3 regions of the Quadrisphaera sp. DSM 44207 genome follow, and region 2 is predicted to be linked to each of the others. Evidence: riboswitches for the same ligand, from Rfam matches in the RefSeq annotation. Region 2 holds a riboswitch; each other region holds the start of a gene.
The links. Region 2 has a riboswitch for S-adenosylmethionine ahead of BLS82_RS09160 (5-methyltetrahydropteroyltriglutamate--homocysteine S-methyltransferase). Riboswitches for the same ligand answer to the same signal wherever they lie in the genome.
Positions count from the first base shown of each region.

Region 1 (6,164 bases), 140 kb from region 2:
AGAACGTCTTCTTCGTCCACGTCTCCCTCGTGCCCTACCTCGGCCCGTCCGGGGAGCTGAAGACGAAGCCGACCCAGCACTCGGTGGCGTCCCTGCGCAGCATCGGCATCCAGCCGGACGCGATCGTGGTGCGCTCGGACCGCGAGGTGCCCGAGAGCACCAAGCGCAAGATCGCGCTGATGTGCGACGTCGACGAGGAGGCCGTCGTCAACGCCGTGGACGCGGCGTCGATCTACGACATCCCCAAGGTGCTGCACGGCGAGGGCCTGGACGCCTACGTCGTGCGCCGCCTGGACCTGCCCTTCCGCGACGTCGACTGGACCGAGTGGGACGAGCTGCTGCGCCGCGTGCACCGCCCGATCTCCGTGGTCGAGATCGCGCTCGTGGGCAAGTACGTCGACCTGCCCGACGCGTACCTGTCGGTGACCGAGGCGCTGCGCGCGGGCGGGATCGCCGTCGACGCGAAGGTGCGCCTGCGCTGGGTGGTCTCGGACGCGTGCTCCACCCCCGAGGGCGCGCAGCGGGAGCTGCACGGCGTGGACGCCGTGTGCGTGCCCGGCGGGTTCGGCGTGCGCGGCATCGAGGGCAAGCTCGGCGCGCTGCGCTGGGCGCGGGAGAACCAGGTGCCCGCCCTCGGCCTGTGCCTGGGGCTGCAGTGCATGGTGATCGAGTACGCGCGCAGCGTCCTGGACCTGCACGGGGCGAGCTCCACGGAGTTCGAGCCCGCCACCGAGCACCCCGTCATCGCCACGATGGAGGAGCAGAAGGCGTTCGTCGACGGCGCCGGCGACCTCGGCGGCACCATGCGCCTGGGGCTGTACCCGGCGGACCTGGTGCAGGGGTCCGTGGTCGCCGAGGCGTACGGGCTCCCCCGCACCGAGGAGCGCCACCGCCACCGCTACGAGGTCAACAACGCCTACCGCCAGCGCCTGGAGCAGGCCGGCCTGGTCTTCTCCGGGGTCTCCCCGGACCGCGCGCTGGTGGAGTTCGTGGAGCTGCCCCGCGACGTGCACCCGTACTACGTCGGCACGCAGGCGCACCCGGAGTTCCGCTCCCGCCCGCACCGCGCCCACCCGCTGTTCCGGGGCCTGGTGGCCGCCGCCGTCGAGCGCCAGGCCGGGGAGCGGCTGCTCGAGGTCGCCCCGTGAGCACCCCGCCGCGGGCCGCCGGGGCGCCGGTCGCCCCGCAGGTGCGCGACGAGCTGGCGCCGCTGCCCGTCAGCGCGTCCGAGACCGTCTTCACCGGGCGCATCTGGGACGTCGTGCGCGACACCGTCGAGCTGGATGGCGGCCCCGTGGTGCGCGAGTACCAGCGCCACCCCGGCGCGGTGGGCATCCTCGCCCTCGACGACGAGGAGCGCGTGCTGCTGCTGCACCAGTACCGCCACCCGGTGCGCCACCTGCTGTGGGAGCCCCCGGCGGGGCTGCTGGACGTCGAGGGCGAGCACCCGCACGCCGCGGCGGTGCGCGAGCTCGCCGAGGAGGCCGACCTGCGGGCGGGCACGTGGCACGTGCTGATGGACTGGTTCAACTCCCCGGGCGGCTCCGACGAGGCGTTCCGGCTGTTCCTGGCCCGCGACCTGACGCCCGTGCCGGAGGCCGAGCGGCACGTGCGCGAGCACGAGGAGGCCTCGATGACGGCGGTGTGGGTGCCGCTGGACGAGGCGCGCGACGCGGTGCTGGAGGGCCGCCTGGCCAACCCGACCGCCGTCGCGGGCGTCCTGGCCGCCTGGTCCGCGCGCGCGGCGGGCTGGTCCGGGCTGCGCCCGGTCGACGCGCCGTGGCTCCGGCACCGGGCCTACCGTTGACCCGTGCAGCAGATCCAGAGCCCTGACCACCTGGACGACGGGCCCCTGGGGCGGGCGTCGACCGAGCTGGTGCGCCGGCTCGTGGCCGCGGGCATCGACGGCGTCGGGCCGCTGCCCCCGGCCGCCCGGGCCGCCGCGGCCGCCCGCGCCCGCACGGGCAGCACCGAGGAGGCCGTGGACGCCCTCGTCGCCTCCGCCACGAAGGCGGCCGCGGTCGCCGGGTTCGCCACCGGCGTCGGCGGCTTCGTCACGCTGCCGGTGGCGCTGCCGGCCAACGTCGTCGGCTTCTACGTCGTCGCCGCGCGCACCGCGGCCGGCATCGCCGCGCTGCGCGGCTACGACCTGACCCGCCCGGAGGTGCGCACGGCGGTGCTGGTCTCCCTCGTCGACGCCGACGCCCAGCCGCTGCTCACGCTGCTCGGCCTCGGCACCAGCGCGGGGCTGGCCACGCGGCTGCTGAGCACCCAGCTGTCCGAGCCGGCGCTCATGGTCCTCGACAAGGGCGTCGCCTTCCAGGTCGTCTCCAAGCTCGGCAGCACCGCGCTCAGCCGGCTCGGGCGGGGCCTGCCGCTGGCGGGCGGCCTGGTCGGCGCGGCCTCCGACGCGTGGATGCTGCACCGCACGGCCCTCGCGGCGCGCGCCGACTTCCCGCAGCGGCCGCAGGAGCAGGAGACCGCGCCGTGAGGGCCGGGGGCCGCTGGGGGCGCCGCGGCGCGGCCGCGACGCTGTGGGCGGCGGTGCGCAAGGCCCGCACGCCCGGCTCCCCGAGCACCGGCACGATCCTCCGCACCCTGCCCCGCCTCGCCTCCGCCGTGGTCGCCGGGGAGTACACCGGCCTCAGCCGCTCCCGCCTGGCCCTGATGGGGCTGGCGGGCCTGTACGTGGCCTCCCCGGTGGACCTCGTGCCCTCCGCGGTCCTGCCCGTGATCGGGATGTTCGACGACGCCGTGGTGCTCAGCTGGCTCGCCGGCGCGGTGGTCACCGAGACCGCGGCCTTCCTGGACTGGGAGAGCTCGGGGCGGCCTGCCGGCTCCCCCGGCGCCCGAGCGGGCGACGGAGGAGGGGCCGGCCGCGGCGCCGGCCCGGGAACGGCGGAGCGCGACGGGACCGGCGGCACGGGGACCGGCACGGGCACTGGCACGGGCGGGCGCCGCCGCCCGCCGACCGACCCGGACGTCGTCGTCGGCGAGGTCATCGACTGAACCCCCGGCGCGGCGCGGCTCACCGAGCCGCGCCGCCCCGAGCCGCGCCACCTCCCGCCCACAGGCGCGGGCGGGCACCGCACCGTCCACAAGCGGCCTCGGCGGCCCGCCGCGGGCGCTCCGCGCGGGCCACGGTGGCGGGCATGACGACGACGCTGCGGGTCAGCGACCCGCGTGACCTCATCGCCCTGGCCGCCCACGCCCTCGGGTTCCACCCCCGCGACAGCCTCGTGCTCGTCAGCCTGCGCGGCGAGCGGCACGAGCCCGGCCTCGTCGCCCGCGTCGACCTCGCCGCCCGCCCCGGCGGCCCGCGCGCCGCGACCGGCGCCCTGGCGCAGCGGGTGGCGCGCGACGGGGCCACCGGCGCCGTCCTGTTCGTGCACACCGACCGCACCGGGCCGCCGGGGCGGCCCGAGCACGACGACCTCGTGCGCGCGGTGCGCCGCGACCTGGCCGCCGAGGGCGTGGCGCTCGCGGACGCCTGGCTCGTCGGCGCCGGCCGGCTGCGCTCCTACACCTGCCAGCAGGCGTGCTGCCCTCCGGAGGGCCAGCCCCTGGGGGACGTGGCCGCCACGCTCGTCGGCACCGAGATGGTCTGGCGCGGCAGCTGCGTCCTGGCCGACCAGGAGGAGCACCGGCGCGCCGTGCGGGCCCGCCTCGCCCCGGCCGGTGCCGCCGCCCGGCGCGCTGCGCAGCGCGCCGCCCGGCGTCCCGCCGGCCGCGCCGAGCGGCTGCGGGCGCTCGCGCGGTGGCGCGACCTGCTCGAGGCCACCACCGCGGGGGTGCGCGCCGGTCGCAGCGCCGACGACCTCGCCGCCGACCTGCTGGCCCCGCAGGCGGCCGGGCGCCTGCTCGCGGCGGTGGCCGACGTGCGCCTGCGCGACGCCGTCCTGCTGAGCACCGTCACCGGCGCCGGGTCGGCGCCGGAGCGGCTGGCGGCCGGGGAGGAGGACGCCGGCGAGCTGTCGCAGGCGCTCGACGCCGTCCTGTCCCGGCCCGGCGGGCCCGCACCGGACCCGGACGAGGCCGAGGCGGCCCGCGCGCTGCTGGAGGCGCTGGCGCGGCTGGCCTCCGGGCGGCGGCGCGCCGCGCCGCTCGCGGTGCTCGCGTGGACCTCCTGGTGGCGCGGTGCGGGCTCCGAGGCCGCCGTCCAGGCCGACCTGGCGCTCGAGGTCGACCCCGACTGCGGCCTCGCGCAGCTGGTGGCCGAGGCGGTCGGTCGCGGGGTGCTGCCGCCGTGGCGGGAGCGGGGGAGCGCGGGCGCCCGCCCGGACGGCGGGTCGTCCGCATGCTGAGACGATGTGGAGGCCGCCGCGGGCGCCCGCCTATCCTCCCCGCAGGTCATGAGCGCCAGCGCCAAGCCCCGGCTCGCTGGCCGGCAACCCCCGCCCGCGGTGGGGTGCCCCGGGTGATGACCGGGCCGCGGCACCGACCGGTGCCGCGGCAAGCGCGGGCCCCGCGGGGCCCAGCAGGAGAGGGCCGCCCCATGACTTCCCGACGCTGCCGCTGACGCGGCCGCCGCGACGCGCTGCGAGCACGCCGCCCGCGCCCGCGTCGAGCGGGCGGCGCGCCGTCGCGGACCCCTCCGACGCCCCCGGCGGCCCGGCCGCCCCACCAGCAGGAGAGCGCATGAACGACGGGTGGTCCTTCGAGACCCGCCAGATCCACGCCGGGCAGGTCCCGGACGCCGCCACGGGCGCCCGCGCGCTGCCGATCTACCAGACGACGTCCTACGTCTTCCGCGACAGCGCGCACGCCGCCGACCTGTTCGGCCTGCGCGAGCTCGGCAACATCTACACGCGGCTGATGAACCCCACCACGGACGTGGTGGAGCAGCGCCTCGCCTCCCTGGAGGGCGGGGTCGGTGCGCTGGCCGTCGCGTCCGGGCAGTCGGCGGAGGCGCTGGCCCTGCTCAACGTCGCCGAGGCCGGTGACCACGTCGTCGCCAGCCCCAGCCTGTACGGCGGCACGCACAACCTCCTCCGCCACACCTTCCCCAAGCTGGGCGTGCAGGTCTCGTTCGTGGCGGACCCCGACGACCTCGGCTCCTGGCGGGCCGCGGCCACCCCGCGCACGAAGGCGTTCTTCGGGGAGACCATCTCCAACCCCAAGCAGGACGTCCTCGACCTCGAGGGCGTGGCGGCGGTGGCCCACGAGGTCGGGGTGCCGCTGGTGGTGGACAACACCACCGCCACCCCCTACCTGGTGCGCCCGCTGGAGTGGGGCGCGGACGTCGTCGTGCACTCGGCGACGAAGTACCTCGGCGGGCACGGCACGGCCATCGGGGGCGTCATCGTCGACGGCGGCCGCTTCGACTACGGCGCGGACCCGCAGCGCTTCCCCGGCTTCACCACCCCCGACGCCAGCTACCACGGCCTCGTCTACGCCCGCGACCTCGGCGTCGGCAGCCCGCTCGGGGCGAACCTGTCCTTCGTCCTCAAGGCGCGCGTGCAGCTGCTGCGCGACCTCGGCGCCTCCCTCGCCCCCTTCAACGCCTTCCTCATCGCCCAGGGCCTGGAGACCCTCAGCCTGCGCGTCGAGCGCCACGTCGCCAACGCGCAGCGGGTGGCCGAGTGGCTCGAGCAGCGCCCCGAGGTGCTCTCCGTCTCCTACGCCGGGCTGCCCTCCAGCCCCTGGTACGAGCGGGCGCGCAAGTACGCCCCCCGCGGCGCCGGGGGCGTGCTCGCGTTCGAGGTCGACGGCGGGGCCGAGGCCGGCCGGCGCTTCGTCGAGGCGCTGGTGCTGCACAGCCACGTCGCCAACATCGGCGACGTGCGCAGCCTGGTGATCCACCCGGCGTCCACCACCCACAGCCAGCTGACCGAGGAGGAGCAGCGCGCCGCGGGCGTGACGCCGGGCCTGGTGCGCCTGTCCGTCGGGCTCGAGCACGTCGAGGACCTCCTCGCGGACCTGGAGACCGGGTTCACGGCGGCCAAGGGCGCGTGAGGCAGGCTGTTCCGGTGAGCGCCGCACCGTCCGTCCCGGTGAGCACCGCACCCCCCGTCCCCGCGAGCGCGGCCTGGCGCGAGGGCGACCCGGCCGGCGGCCGCCGCTTCGCCGACGTCGGCGCCCTGGACCTGGAGACGGGCGGGCACCTGCCGGCCGTGCGCGTGGCGTACGAGACCTGGGGCGAGCTGTCCCCGCGCCGCGACAAC
Region 1 is NZ_FNKA01000002.1:780,756-786,919, reverse strand. Features, by position in the region: gene BLS82_RS09845 (CTP synthase) at 1-1,148, shown strand, start outside; gene BLS82_RS09840 (NUDIX domain-containing protein) at 1,145-1,807, shown strand; gene BLS82_RS09835 (EcsC family protein) at 1,811-2,491, shown strand; gene BLS82_RS09830 (YkvA family protein) at 2,488-3,009, shown strand; gene BLS82_RS09825 (DUF4192 domain-containing protein) at 3,153-4,304, shown strand; SAM riboswitch class IV at 4,349-4,465, shown strand; gene BLS82_RS09820 (bifunctional o-acetylhomoserine/o-acetylserine sulfhydrylase) at 4,639-5,955, shown strand; gene BLS82_RS09815 (homoserine O-acetyltransferase MetX) at 5,994-6,164, shown strand, end outside.
Region 1: linked by a shared signal. The riboswitch ahead of BLS82_RS09820 (bifunctional o-acetylhomoserine/o-acetylserine sulfhydrylase) and the one ahead of BLS82_RS09160 (5-methyltetrahydropteroyltriglutamate--homocysteine S-methyltransferase) in region 2 are both predicted to bind S-adenosylmethionine.

Region 2 (6,164 bases):
GCGCTGCTGCCCGGTGATCGGCGCCGGCGCACCGGTCAGCGGGTCGTAGCCGCCGCCGGACTTGGGGAAGGCGATCACCTCGCGGATGGAGTCCGCGCCCGCCAGCAGCGCCGTGATCCTGTCCCAGCCGAACGCGATGCCGCCGTGCGGCGGGGCGCCGTAGGAGAAGGCGTCGAGCAGGAAGCCGAACTTCTCCCGCGCCTCGGCCTGCGACAGGCCCAACACGGCGAAGACCCGCTCCTGCACGGCGCGGTCGTGGATGCGGATCGAGCCGCCGCCGATCTCGTTGCCGTTGCAGACGATGTCGTAGGCGTGGGCGAGGGCGTGCTCGGGGTCGGTGTCGAAGGTGCCCGTCGACTCCGGCTTGGGCGAGGTGAACGCGTGGTGCACCGCCGTCCACGTGCCGGTGCCGACCGCGACGTCGTCGCTCTCGTCGGCGCGCTCGAACAGCGGCGCGTCGACGACCCACACGAACTGCCACGCGGTGGGGTCGATCAGGTCGCAGCGCCGGCCGATCTCCAGGCGCGCCGCCCCCAGCAGCGCGCGGGCGGACGAGCGCGGGCCGGCGGCGAAGAAGACGCAGTCCCCCGGGACGGCGCCCACGTGCTGGGCCAGGCCCTCGCGCTCGGCCGGCGAGAGGTTCTTGGCCACGGGACCGGACAGCGCGCCGTCCTCCCCGACGAGCACGTAGGCCAGGCCGCGGTGCCCGCGCTGCTTGGCCCACTCCTGCCAGGCGTCGAGCTGCTTGCGCGGCTGGCTCGCCCCGCCCGGCATCACCACCGCGCCGACGTAGGGCGCCTGGAAGACCCGGAACGGGGTGTTGGCGAAGTAGCCGGTGCACTCCACCAGCTCGACGCCGAAGCGCAGGTCGGGCTTGTCGGAGCCGTAGCGGGCCATGGCCTCGGCGTACGTCAGGCGCGGGATCGGGGTGTCGAGGGTGTGGCCGACCAGCGCCCACAGCGCCACGAGGACCTCCTCGGCGAGGGCGATCACGTCGTCCTGGCCGACGAAGCTCATCTCCACGTCGAGCTGGGTGAACTCCGGCTGCCGGTCGGCGCGGAAGTCCTCGTCGCGGTAGCACCGCGCGATCTGGAAGTACCGCTCCAGGCCGGCGACCATGAGCAGCTGCTTGAACAGCTGCGGGCTCTGCGGCAGCGCGTACCAGGAGCCCGGCGCCAGGCGCGCCGGCACGAGGAAGTCGCGCGCGCCCTCGGGCGTCGAGCGCGTCAGCGTGGGGGTCTCCACCTCCACGAACCGGTGGGAGGCGAGCACCTCGCGGGCGGCGCGGTTGACGTCGCTGCGCAGCCGGATCGCGGCGGCGGGCCCGGGACGGCGCAGGTCCAGGTAGCGGTAGCGCAGCCGCACCTCCTCCCCCGGCGCGCGCTCGCCCTGCTCACCGGCCGCCTCGATCGGGAAGGGCAGCGGCGCGGACTCGGACAGCACGACCAGCTGCGCGGCGTCCACCTCCACCTCGCCGGTGGGCAGCGCCGGGTTCTCGTTGCCGACCGGGCGCAGGCGCACCGCCCCGACGACCTGGACGCAGTACTCGTTGCGCAGCCCGTGCGCGCCGGAGGACTCCAGCACCTCGTCGCGGACGACGACCTGGACGACGCCCGAGGCGTCGCGCAGGTCCACGAACGCCACGCCGCCGTGGTCCCGGCGCCGCGCCACCCACCCGGCGAGGGTGACGCTGCGGCCGTCGTGGTCGGCGCGCAGGGTGCCGGCCTCGTGGGTGCGGAGCACGCGGTGGTCCTTCCGGGGGGATGCAGCGCGCCGGGGTCCAGGTCCGGCGCGGGGACGTCGACAGATCGTAGTGGCCGGCGCTAGCGTCGGTCCCAGGTCACGAGCGCCAGCGCGAACCCCCGGGTGGCTGGCCGGCAACCCTCCTCCGCGGCGGGGTGCCCCGGGTGATGACCGGGGCGCGACCCGGCACCGGCTGGGCGCGTCAAGCGCGGACGACGCCCGTCGGCCGTGTCGTCGACGCCGCCTGCGCGGCGTTCCGCACGAGGAGCACGCCATGAGCACGAGCACCACCGACCGGCTCACCCCCACGACCGTCGCCGGCGCGACCTCGACCGCGCACGTGCCACCGTTCCCGGCCGACCACGTGGGCAGCCTCCTGCGCCCGCCCGCCGTTCGCGAGGCGCGCGCCCGCGCGGCCGCCGGGCGGATCGGCGCCGAGGAGCTGCGCGCCGTCGAGGACGAGGCCGTGCGCGAGGTCGTGCGCCGCCAGGGCGAGGTCGGCCTGCGCGTGGCCACGGACGGGGAGCTGCGCCGCCACTACTGGCACGAGGACTTCGTCTTCTCCCTGGGCGGGATCGAGCCGGACCAGGCGTTCTCGGTCCCCTTCGTCGGCCAGGACGGCCAGCGCATCGACGTCCCCCTGACGTCGGCGCGCGCCAGCGGGCGGGTGCACCTGGCGGAGACCGTCTTCGCCGACCACCTCGCCTTCCTGCAGCGGGCCGTGGCCGAGGCCGGCACCGGCGCGACGCCGAAGCTGACGATCCCCTCGCCCAACCACGTCCACAACGCGTTCGCGCCGCTGCGGTACGAGGACGTCTACGACGACGAGGAGCAGCTGCGCGCCGACGTCGCCGCCGCCTACGCCGAGCAGGTGCGGCGCGTGCACGCCGCCGGGCTGACCTACCTGCAGGTCGACGACGTGAGCCTGACCTTCTTCGGCGACGAGCAGTACCGCGGGCGCGGCGAGGAGCTGCTGGGCGGCTTCATCGCCCAGTTCAACGCCGCCCTGGCCGGGCGCCCCGAGGGCCTGACGGTGGCCACGCACCTGTGCCGCGGCAACTTCCGCTCCGCCTGGGCGCTGTCGGGCGGGTACGACGTGGTCGCCGACGCGCTGTTCAACACCCTCGACGTCGACGGGTACGTCCTCGAGTTCGACGACGCCCGCTCCGGCTCCCTCGACGTGCTGCGCCTCCTGCCGCCCGGCAAGCGCGTCGTCCTCGGGTTCGTCACGACCAAGACGCCGCGGCTGGAGGGCCGCGACGCCCTGCTGCGCCGGATCGAGGAGGCCGCCCGCTACGCGCCGGTCGAGCAGCTGGCGCTCGGCACGCAGTGCGGCTTCTCCTCCACCGAGGAGGGCAACGACCTCACGCAGGAGCAGCAGTGGGCGAAGCTGCGCCAGGTCGTGCAGGTCGCCGAGGAGGTCTGGGGCTGACGCCCCCGGCCGGGTGTGCGGTCCCGCCGCGCGGGGGACGGCGGGACCGCACGCCCTGCCCGCTCACCAGCGGTCGTGCACGTGCTCGCGGACGCTCTGGTCGTAGACGCGCTCCAGCTGCGCGAGGACGTCGGCGCCCAGCGGCGCCAGGTCGGCCGCGGCGGCGTTCGCCCGCGCCTGCCGCGGGTTGCGCGCCCCCGGGATCACGGAGGTCACGCCCGGCTGGTCGAGGATCCACCGCAGGGCCAGCGCGGACGTCGGCACGTCCTGCTCGGCGGCCAGGGCGGCGACCTCCTTCGCCGCGGCCACCCCGACCTCGTAGGGGACGCCGGCGAAGGTCTCGCCCACGTCGAACGCCTCGCCGTGGCGGTTGTAGCTGCGGTGGTCGTCCGCCGCGAAGGTCGTGCCCTCGTCGTACGTGCCCGTCAGCAGCCCGCTCGCCAGCGGCACCCGCGCCAGGATCCCCACCCCGGCCTCCCGCGCCGCCGGGAGCACCCGCTCCAGCGGCTTGCGCCGGAACGCGTTGAGGATGATCTGCACGCTCGCCACCCCGGGCCGGGCGATGGCCGTCAGCGCCTCCTCGACGGTCTCCACCGAGACCCCGTAGGCGGCGACCGCGCCGTCGGCGACCAGCTGGTCGAGGGCGTCGAAGACGGCGTCCGCGCCGTAGACGGGCGTGGGCGGGCAGTGCAGCTGCACCAGGTCCAGGGTCTGCGCGCCGAGGTTGCGCCGGCTGCGGTCGACCCACGCGCGCAGGTTCTGCGCCGTGTACTGCTCGGGCACGTGCGGGTCGGCGCGGCGCCCGGCCTTCGTGGCGACGAACGGGCGGTCCGCCTCCGGCAGGTCGCGCAGGAACCGCGCGATCAGCTGCTCGCTGCGGCCGTCGCCGTACACGTCCGCGGTGTCCAGCAGGGTGACCCCCGCCTCCACCGCGGCGTGCAGGGTGGCCAGGGCGTCGTCCTCGGAGACCTCGCCCCAGTCACCCCCCAGCTGCCAGCAGCCCAGTCCGACGACGCTGACGGCGCGGCCCGTGCGGCCGAGGGTCCTCTGCTCCACGCCCAGCGACCCTACGCCGGAGCCACCCGGGCGGCGATCCCAGCGACCTGGTCCGGGCCGACGCGGCAGCACCCGCCCACCAGCCGCGCGTCGTGGGCGACCCAGGTGTCCACGCCGTCCGCCACGGGCGCCGCCGCACCGCGCCAGCGCCGCGCCCGCGCGTCCCAGACCTCCCCGCTGTTGGGGTAGACCACGGCCGGCAGGTCGCACGCCGCGACCGCGACCGGCACCAGCGCGGCGGCGTCCTGCGGCTCGCAGCAGTTGACCCCGACCGCGAGGACCCCGGGCACCCCGCGCGCCAGCGCGAACGCGTCGGCCGCCGCCTCCCCCGCCCGGGTGCGACCGCCGGCGCACGTCAGCGACAGCCACGCCGCGGGGCCGCTGCTGCTCGCGCCCTCGAGGTCGGCCAGCTCCGCGAGCAGCGCCTCGGCCTCCGCCGCGCCGGGCACCGTCTCCAAGGCCAGGACGTCGGCGCCCGCCGCCGCGAGCACCTGCAGGCGCCGCCGGTGCCACGCGCGCAGCTGCCGCACCGACAGCGCGGTGTCGCCGCGGTACTCCGAGCCGTCCCCGCGCGCCGCGCCCCAGGGGCCGACCGACGCCGCGACCCACCGCGGCCGCTCGTCCCCGCTGGCCCCGGCGTGCTCCGCGACGGCCCGGCGCGCGAGCTCGACGCTGCGGCGCAGCAGGACGTCGACCTCCTCCGGCCCGACCCCGACCGCCGCGAGCCCGTCGTAGGAGACCTGGTAGGAGCTGGTGATGAGCACCTCCGCGCCCGCGGCGAGGAAGTCGCGGTGCGCGGCGACGACGGCCTCCGGGTCCTCCAGGAGCAGCCGCGCGGACCACAGGTGCGAGGACAGGTCGTGCCCGTGCGCCTCCAGCTGCGTGCCCAGGCCCCCGTCGAGGACGAGCGGGCGGTGCGCCACGGCCGCGGCGAGCGTCTGCACCGGCCCACTGTACGGACGGCGCGCATGCTGTTACGTCACGTAGGTGGCGCGGTACAGCGAGTAGTCCGGACGTCGCGGAACCGTTCGCTTCGGTTGATCCGCCGGGCCAGGTTCGCTGGAACGATGCGGATCAGCCACGCCGCCGACTGTTGGGATCGGGCCCCGGCACATCTCACTGATTCGTCATTGATATTTTTACCTACGCTGTGGTAACAGCGATGGGCTCGATCGACCATCGACCTGTGCCTCTTATGAGGTGACGGCTCTGCATCCACGAACCGCTTGACGCCGCGAGATCCCGGTGGAAGGGTCCACTCACGGCAACGTGGCCGTTCGACGAGGGGAATCCCGGTGAAGGACTTCATCCGTAAGGGTGTTCTAGCAACGTCCTTGATGGCGATGGTGGCATCCGGCGTGGCCTTGGCCCCCGGGGCCGCCGCTGAGCCCGACGACACAACGCTCAAGCAGATCGAGAAGGCGACAGCGGTCGCGGAGAAGAAGTTTCCGATCAAGTCGGTCGACACCGATGTCACGGTCGAGACGGATCACGCAGAGGCGTCCGCTCGCATCACAGCCCCTGCGGGCGCAGCGGTCAGTCTCGCCGCCGGTGACCCGGCTGACTCTGTGGTCGTGGAGCATCCCGACGGGGCGCAGGTGATCAGTCTCCTGCGCTCCGGCGAGTCACGCGCCACGTTCGACCTGGATCTTCCTCCCGGTACGACGCTGTCCAGGTCGGGGCAGGGCTTCGAGGTGGTCGTGGACGAGGACATCGTGGTGGGCCAGGTGCAAGCACCATGGGCCATCGATGCCAACGGAAGAGCGTTGACGACCAGTTTCGCCTACGACGGTGACAAGCTGGTGCAGTCCGTGGACACCGCGGGGGCCGCCTTCCCGATCACCGTCGACCCGCGAATTTCCATCGGCATCTATATCTACGTGCGGTACTCTCGTGCTGAGGTGCGCACCCAGGCCGGCCAAAACACAGTCAC
Region 2 is NZ_FNKA01000002.1:643,872-650,035, forward strand. Features, by position in the region: gene aspS (aspartate--tRNA ligase) at 1-1,743, opposite strand, end outside; SAM riboswitch class IV at 1,839-1,958, shown strand; gene BLS82_RS09160 (5-methyltetrahydropteroyltriglutamate--homocysteine S-methyltransferase) at 2,018-3,175, shown strand; gene BLS82_RS09165 (aldo/keto reductase) at 3,239-4,231, opposite strand; gene mmuM (homocysteine S-methyltransferase) at 4,243-5,175, opposite strand; gene BLS82_RS09175 (hypothetical protein) at 5,527-6,164, shown strand, end outside.

Region 3 (6,164 bases), 630 kb from region 2:
CGACCTCGGCCTGCCCGCCGACCTGCTGCGCGGCGGCGGCGCCGCCATGACGGGCCTGTCGGGCGGCCAGGCGGCGCGCGTGGGCCTGGCCGCGCTGCTGCTCTCCCGCTTCGACGTCCTGCTGCTCGACGAGCCCACCAACGACCTCGACCTCGACGGGCTGGCGCGCCTGGAGCGCTTCGTGAGCGCGCAGCGGGCCGGCACGGTCGTGGTCTCGCACGACCGCGAGTTCCTCGCCCGCTCGGTCACCTCCGTGGTCGAGCTGGACCTCGCGCAGCAGCGGGTCGGCGTCTACGGCGGCGGCTACGAGGCGTACCTGCAGGAGCGGGCGGTGGCCCGCCGCCACGCGCGCGAGGCGTACGAGGAGTACGCCGGCGAGCGCGGCCGGCTGCTGGAGCGGGCGCGCACGCAGCGGGCGTGGATGGACAAGGGCGTGCGCGACGCGGTGCGCAAGGCCTCCGACCCGGACAAGGTCCTCAGGCAGCACCGCCGGGAGGCCTCGGAGAAGCAGGCCGCCAAGGCGCGCCAGACCGAGCGCCGCCTGGAGCGCCTCGAGGCCGTCGAGGAGCCGCGCAAGGAGTGGCAGCTGCGCTACGCCATCGCCCCGGCGCCGCGCTCGAGCAGCGTCGTGGCGACCCTGCGCGGCGCCGTCGTCACCCGCCCGGGCCCGGACGGCGCGCCCGCCTTCGTGCTGGGCCCGGTGGACCTGCAGGTCGACGCCGGGGACCGGATCGGGGTGACCGGTCCGAACGGCGCGGGCAAGACCACGCTGCTCGCGGCCCTGCTCGGCCGGGCACCGCTGGCGGCCGGCACGTCCGCGCTCGGTCCCAGCGTGGCCGTCGGCGAGGTGGACCAGGCGCGCAGCCGGCTCGCCGGCGCAGCGCCGCTCGCGGAGGCGCTCGGGGCCGAGCTGCCCGAGTGGCCGGGAGCCGACGTCCGCACCCTGCTCGCCAAGTTCGGCCTGCGCGGGGGCTCCGTGCTGCGCCCCGCGACCTCCCTCTCCCCCGGCGAGCGCACGCGCGCCGCCCTGGCGCTGCTGCAGGCGCGCGGGGTGAACCTGCTCGTGCTCGACGAGCCCACCAACCACCTGGACCTGCCCGCGATCGAGCAGCTGGAGGACGCGCTGGAGGCGTACACCGGGGCGCTGCTGCTCGTCACGCACGACCGGCGGCTGCTGCAGGCGGTCTCGCTGACCCGCCGCTGGCGCGTGGAGGCCGGGCGGGTCAGCGAGACCTGACGGAAGCGGCTGCCGTGCGGCTGGCGCGTCGTCTACCGCGCGTCGGCTACCGGGCGTCGAGGGGCAGCAGCACGCCCTGCACCTCCGGGTCGGTGGCCAGGTACTCCTGCACCGCCGGGTCCTGGAACGCCTCGACCAGGTCGACGATGTTCGGCTCGTCGAGCCACTCGGTGCCGACCGTCAGCTGCCCGGCGAACTCGTCCGGGGCCGGCGGGGCGAAGATCTGCTTCTCCAGCGGGACCTTCGCGGCCAGGTAGTACTCGGTGTAGCCGACGGCGGCGTCGAGGTCGGGCAGCGCGCGGGACTGCGCCCCGAAGTCCAGGAGCGTGAACTGCAGGCCCTTGGGGTTCTCCGCGACGTCGTCGACCGTGGCGCGCCACTCGTCGACCGCCGGGTCGAGGGTGATCAGGTCGGCGCGCTCGAGCACCCACAGGCCCTGCGCCTCGTTGGCGGGGTCGGAGTAGAGGGAGATGGTCGCGCCGTCCGGGATCTCCTCGACGCTGCCCCACCGGTCCGACCACAGGCCGAAGCCCCACCGGAAGACCGGCGTGGCGGCGGTCTCCTCGAAGTCGGGGTTGGCCTCGAGCACCTGGGAGAGCCACAGCTCGTGCTGGTAGACGGTGGCCGCGACCTCGCCCTCGCTGACGGCGCGGTTGATGGTGTTGGAGTCGGCCAGGCCCTTGAACGCGACCTCGATGCCGTAGCGCGGCGCGACCTCCTCGGCGACGAACTCCACGAGCGCCTGCTCGCGGGCGTTGCCCTCGGCGGTGGCGACGTACAGGGTCGCGCCGGGCACCTCGTTGGCCACGGGGTCGGCGGTCAGGCGCGGGACGACGACGGCCGCGGCGACGCCCGCGGCGGCGAGGCCGGCGCCGGCGACCCAGGGCCAGCGGCGAGCACGGCGCAGCGTGAAGCCGTGGGTCTCGTCGACGGGCGCGGCGGGGCGGGTGGTGGGCTCGGTGGTCATGGCGGTCTCCTCGGGATCGGGTGCGCGGACGGCGCGGGTCGGGTCGGGCGGGGTCGGGCGAGGTCGAGCGGGGGCCGGGTGGGGCGGGGGCTCAGGCGGCGGCCTGCGGCGCGGCCGGAGCGGGGTCGGGGCGCGCAGCGGCGCCCGCGCGGCCGCGACGGGCGGTGCGCAGGTGCGGGGTGAGCCGGCGCACGAGCCGGTCGCCGACCAGCTGCACGAGGGCGACGGCGCCCACGAGGATCGCGATGGTCGTGATCATCACGGCGTGGTCGAAGCGCTGGTAGCCGTAGGTGACGGCCACGTAGCCGATGCCGCCGGCGCCGATCGTCCCGGCGATGGCCGAGTACTCGATCATCGCGATGGTGTTGATCGTCAGGCCGCCGACGACCAGCGGCGCCGCCTCGCTCAGCTGCACCGTGGTGATGATCTGCAGCGGGGAGGCGCCGGAGGCCCGGGCGACGCGCACGAGCTCCGGCGGGACGCTGCGCAGGGCGTTCTCGACGATGCGGGCGAAGAAGGCGGTGCCCGCCAGCGTCATGGGCACCACGGCGGCGGCGATGCCGATGTTGGTGCCGGTGATGAAGCGGGTCACCGGCACCAGGGCCGCCATGAGGATGAGGAACGGCAGGGAGCGCCCGACGCTGACGACCCAGCCGAGGGCGGTGTGCAGGGGCCGGTTCTCGAACAGCCCGCCGGGCGCCAGGTCGTGCACGAGGACGCCGAGGGGGACGCCGAGCGCGACGACGAGGACCATGACGACGCCGACCATGAGCAGCGTGTCGCCGAGGGCCGGGACGACGAGGGCGGGGATCTGTGCGAGCGGCGTGTCGCCGGAGGCGGTGAGCACGGGCAGGGCGGGGGTCGCCGGAACGGCGCTCACGCCACCGGCTCCAGCCGCGCGGCGGCGTCCGGGGCGGACGGCGCGGGGGCGGGGGGCTGCGCGGCGGCGGGAGCGCTGCCGGCGCCGCGGCCCGGGGCGAGGCCGAGGGCGCGCAGCACGCCCTCGACGCGCACCGGGTCGGTCCGCTCGTCGATGCGCACCGTGGCGCGCCCGACGGTCTGGCCGCCCACCGCGCCCACGGAGGCGTCGAGGAGGGCGACGTCGGCGTTGAGGGCGAGGGAGGCGCGCACGAGCCAGTCCCCCGGCACGTCCGGGGACCGGTAGGTCACCGACCACACCCCCGCGCGCGCCGGCCCGGCGTCCTCGCGGCGTCCGAGCAGGGCCGCGCCGAGGGCCGAGGACGGGTCGCGCAGCAGGTCCACGACGCGCCCGGACTCCCCGATCCGCCCGGCCTCGAGGCGGGCGGCGCGGTCGGCCACGTCCACGACGACGTCCATCTCGTGCGTGATGAAGAGGATGGACAGGCCCAGCTCGTCGCGCAGCTGCCGGACCAGGGCCACGACGGACGCCGTGGCCTCGGGGTCGAGGCCGGAGGTGGCCTCGTCGGCGAGCAGCACCGAGGGGCGCAGGGCGAGGGCGCGCGCGATGCCGACGCGCTGGCGCTGCCCTCCGGAGAGCTGGTGCGGGTAGTGGCGGGCGCGGTCGGCCAGGCCGACGCGGTCGAGCAGCTCGGCCACGCGCCGGCGCCGCTCCGCGGGCGTGACGCCCAGGTACCGCAGCGGCAGCGCCACGTTCTCCTCCGCGGTGCGGCGCGACTGCAGGCCGTCGGACTGGAAGATCGTGCCGATCTGGCGGCGCGCGGCGCGCAGGCGGCGCTCGCCGAGGGAGGACAGGTCCACCCCGCCCACGACGACCGACCCGGAGGTGGGCCGCTCGAGGAGGTTCACGCACTGCGCGAGGGTGCTCTTGCCGGCGCCGCTGGGGCCGACGATGGCGACGATCTCGCCGGTGCGCACGGTCAGGTCCAGGTGGTCCAGGACGACGGTGCGCCCCGGTCCGTGGCCGTAGGCCTTGGTCAGCTGGTCGAGCTCGATCACGGGGTCTCCGGGGGTGGGTGGACGGGTCGGCGGGCGCGGCGCGGCGCCCGCGGGGCGGGGCCGGCTGCGCGAGGGCAGGGGTGGGCCGGGCAGGGGTGGGCCGGGCAGGGGTGGGCCGGGCGAGGGCGGGCTGCGCCGGGCGCGGTCCAGGTCGGGTGCGCCCGTCCGGCTCGGGGGTGCGGGGCGGGGCCGCGCAGGAGCGCCGGTGCGCCGGTGGTCTCAGCGCGCCGCGGCGCCGGGGCCGGTCAGCGGTGGACGGCGGTGCGCGGCCCCCGGCGACACGGGTCGTCGCGGCGGGCGGGGCGGCGCGGCAGGTGGCGCGGGGCGGGGCACGGCGAGCAGCGCACGGAGCTCTCCTGGGTCGTCCTTACCAGGGCCGGTCGGCCGCTGGTCTGGTCATCACCCGGGGCACCCCACGACGAGGAGGGTTGCCGGCCAGCGAGCCGGGGCTTCGCGCTGGCGCTCATGACCGCAGGACGGAACCTGGCAGGCGGTGCGAGGTCCTGTCAAGCACCCGCCCGGGAGCGCGGCGCGCCGGCGCCGCGTCGCGCGCGGGTCCCGCCTCCCTGGCCGGGCGCGGTGTCGGGGCGCCTCGTTAAGGTTCTGCCCTGCCCGCCGCAGAACCCGAGGAGAGCCGTGCCCACGCTGACCGCCACCGCCAGGACGCTGCAGACCGTGCCGGCCGACGCGGTCGTGCTCGGCGTCGCCGCGGGCGCGAGCGGCGCGGGGCCCCGGCTGCTGGGGGCCGACGACCTGCCCGCGGAGCTGCGCGGGGTCCTGGGCGCCTCCCTGGCGGGCCTGGGCGTCACCGGCCGTCCCGACGAGGTGCGGCGCGTGCCGACCGCCGGCGCGCTGGGCGCCCCGGTCCTGGTGCTGACCGGGCTCGGCCGCGTCGGTGCCGCGGGCCCGGACGCCGAGGCCCTGCGCCGCGCCGCGGGAGCGGCCGTGCGCGAGCTGGCCGGCACGGGCTCCGTGGCGCTGGCGCTGCCGGCCGACGACGTCGACGCCGCCGCGGCGGTGGCCGAGGGGGCCCTGCTGGGCGCGTACGCGTACCGCGCCTACCGGCGCCGCAGCGCCGCGGAGCACCGCGCGCCCGTCGAGCAGCTGCTGCTCGTCACGCCGCTGCACCGCGAGCGCGCCCTGGAGGACCGCGTCGAGCGCGCCACCGTGCTGGCCGCGGCGGTCGCGGGCGCCCGCGACCTCGTCAACTGCCCGCCGGCCGACCTGTACCCGGCGTCCTTCGCCGACGCGGTGCGCGAGCGCGCCAAGGGCCTGCCCGTCAAGGTCACCGTGCTGGACGAGCAGGCGCTGGCCGAGGGCGGCTACGGCGGCATCCTCGGCGTCGGCCAGGGCTCCAGCCGTCCCCCGCGCCTGGTCGCGCTGTCCTACGCGCCCCGCGGCGCCAAGGCCCACCTCGCGCTGGTCGGCAAGGGCATCACGTTCGACTCCGGCGGCCTGTCGATCAAGCCGGCGGGCAGCATGGAGACGATGAAGTGCGACATGGCCGGCGCGGCGGCGGTCCTCGAGGCCGCGCTCGCCGTCGCGCGCCTCGGGCTGCCGGTGCGCGTGACGGCGTGGATGGCGCTCGCGGAGAACATGCCCTCGGGCACCGCCCAGCGGCCCTCCGACGTCCTGACGACCTACGGCGGGCGCACGGTGGAGGTGCTCAACACCGACGCCGAGGGCCGCCTGGTGCTCGCGGACGCGCTCGTGGCCGCCGGGGAGGAGCAGCCCGACGCCGTCGTCGACGTCGCGACCCTGACCGGCGCGCAGGTCGTCGCCCTCGGCACCCGCGTGTCGGCCGTCATGGGCGAGGACGACGCGTTCCGCGAGCGCGTGCTCGCCGCGGCCTCGCGCGCCGGTGAGCAGTTCTGGCCCATGCCGCTGCCGGAGGAGCTGCGGGCCAGCATGGACTCCCAGGTCGCCGACATCGCCAACATGGGCGACCGGATGGGCGGCATGCTGGTGGCAGGCCTGTTCCTGCGCGAGTTCGTCCCGCGCACCGGCGGCGGGAGCGCCCCC
Region 3 is NZ_FNKA01000002.1:13,768-19,931, reverse strand. Features, by position in the region: gene BLS82_RS06190 (ABC-F family ATP-binding cassette domain-containing protein) at 1-1,237, shown strand, start outside; gene BLS82_RS06185 (MetQ/NlpA family ABC transporter substrate-binding protein) at 1,284-2,204, opposite strand; gene BLS82_RS06180 (methionine ABC transporter permease) at 2,296-3,057, opposite strand; gene BLS82_RS06175 (methionine ABC transporter ATP-binding protein) at 3,081-4,142, opposite strand; SAM riboswitch class IV at 4,501-4,613, opposite strand; gene BLS82_RS06170 (leucyl aminopeptidase) at 4,779-6,164, shown strand, end outside.
Region 3: linked by a shared signal. The riboswitch ahead of BLS82_RS06175 (methionine ABC transporter ATP-binding protein) and the one ahead of BLS82_RS09160 (5-methyltetrahydropteroyltriglutamate--homocysteine S-methyltransferase) in region 2 are both predicted to bind S-adenosylmethionine.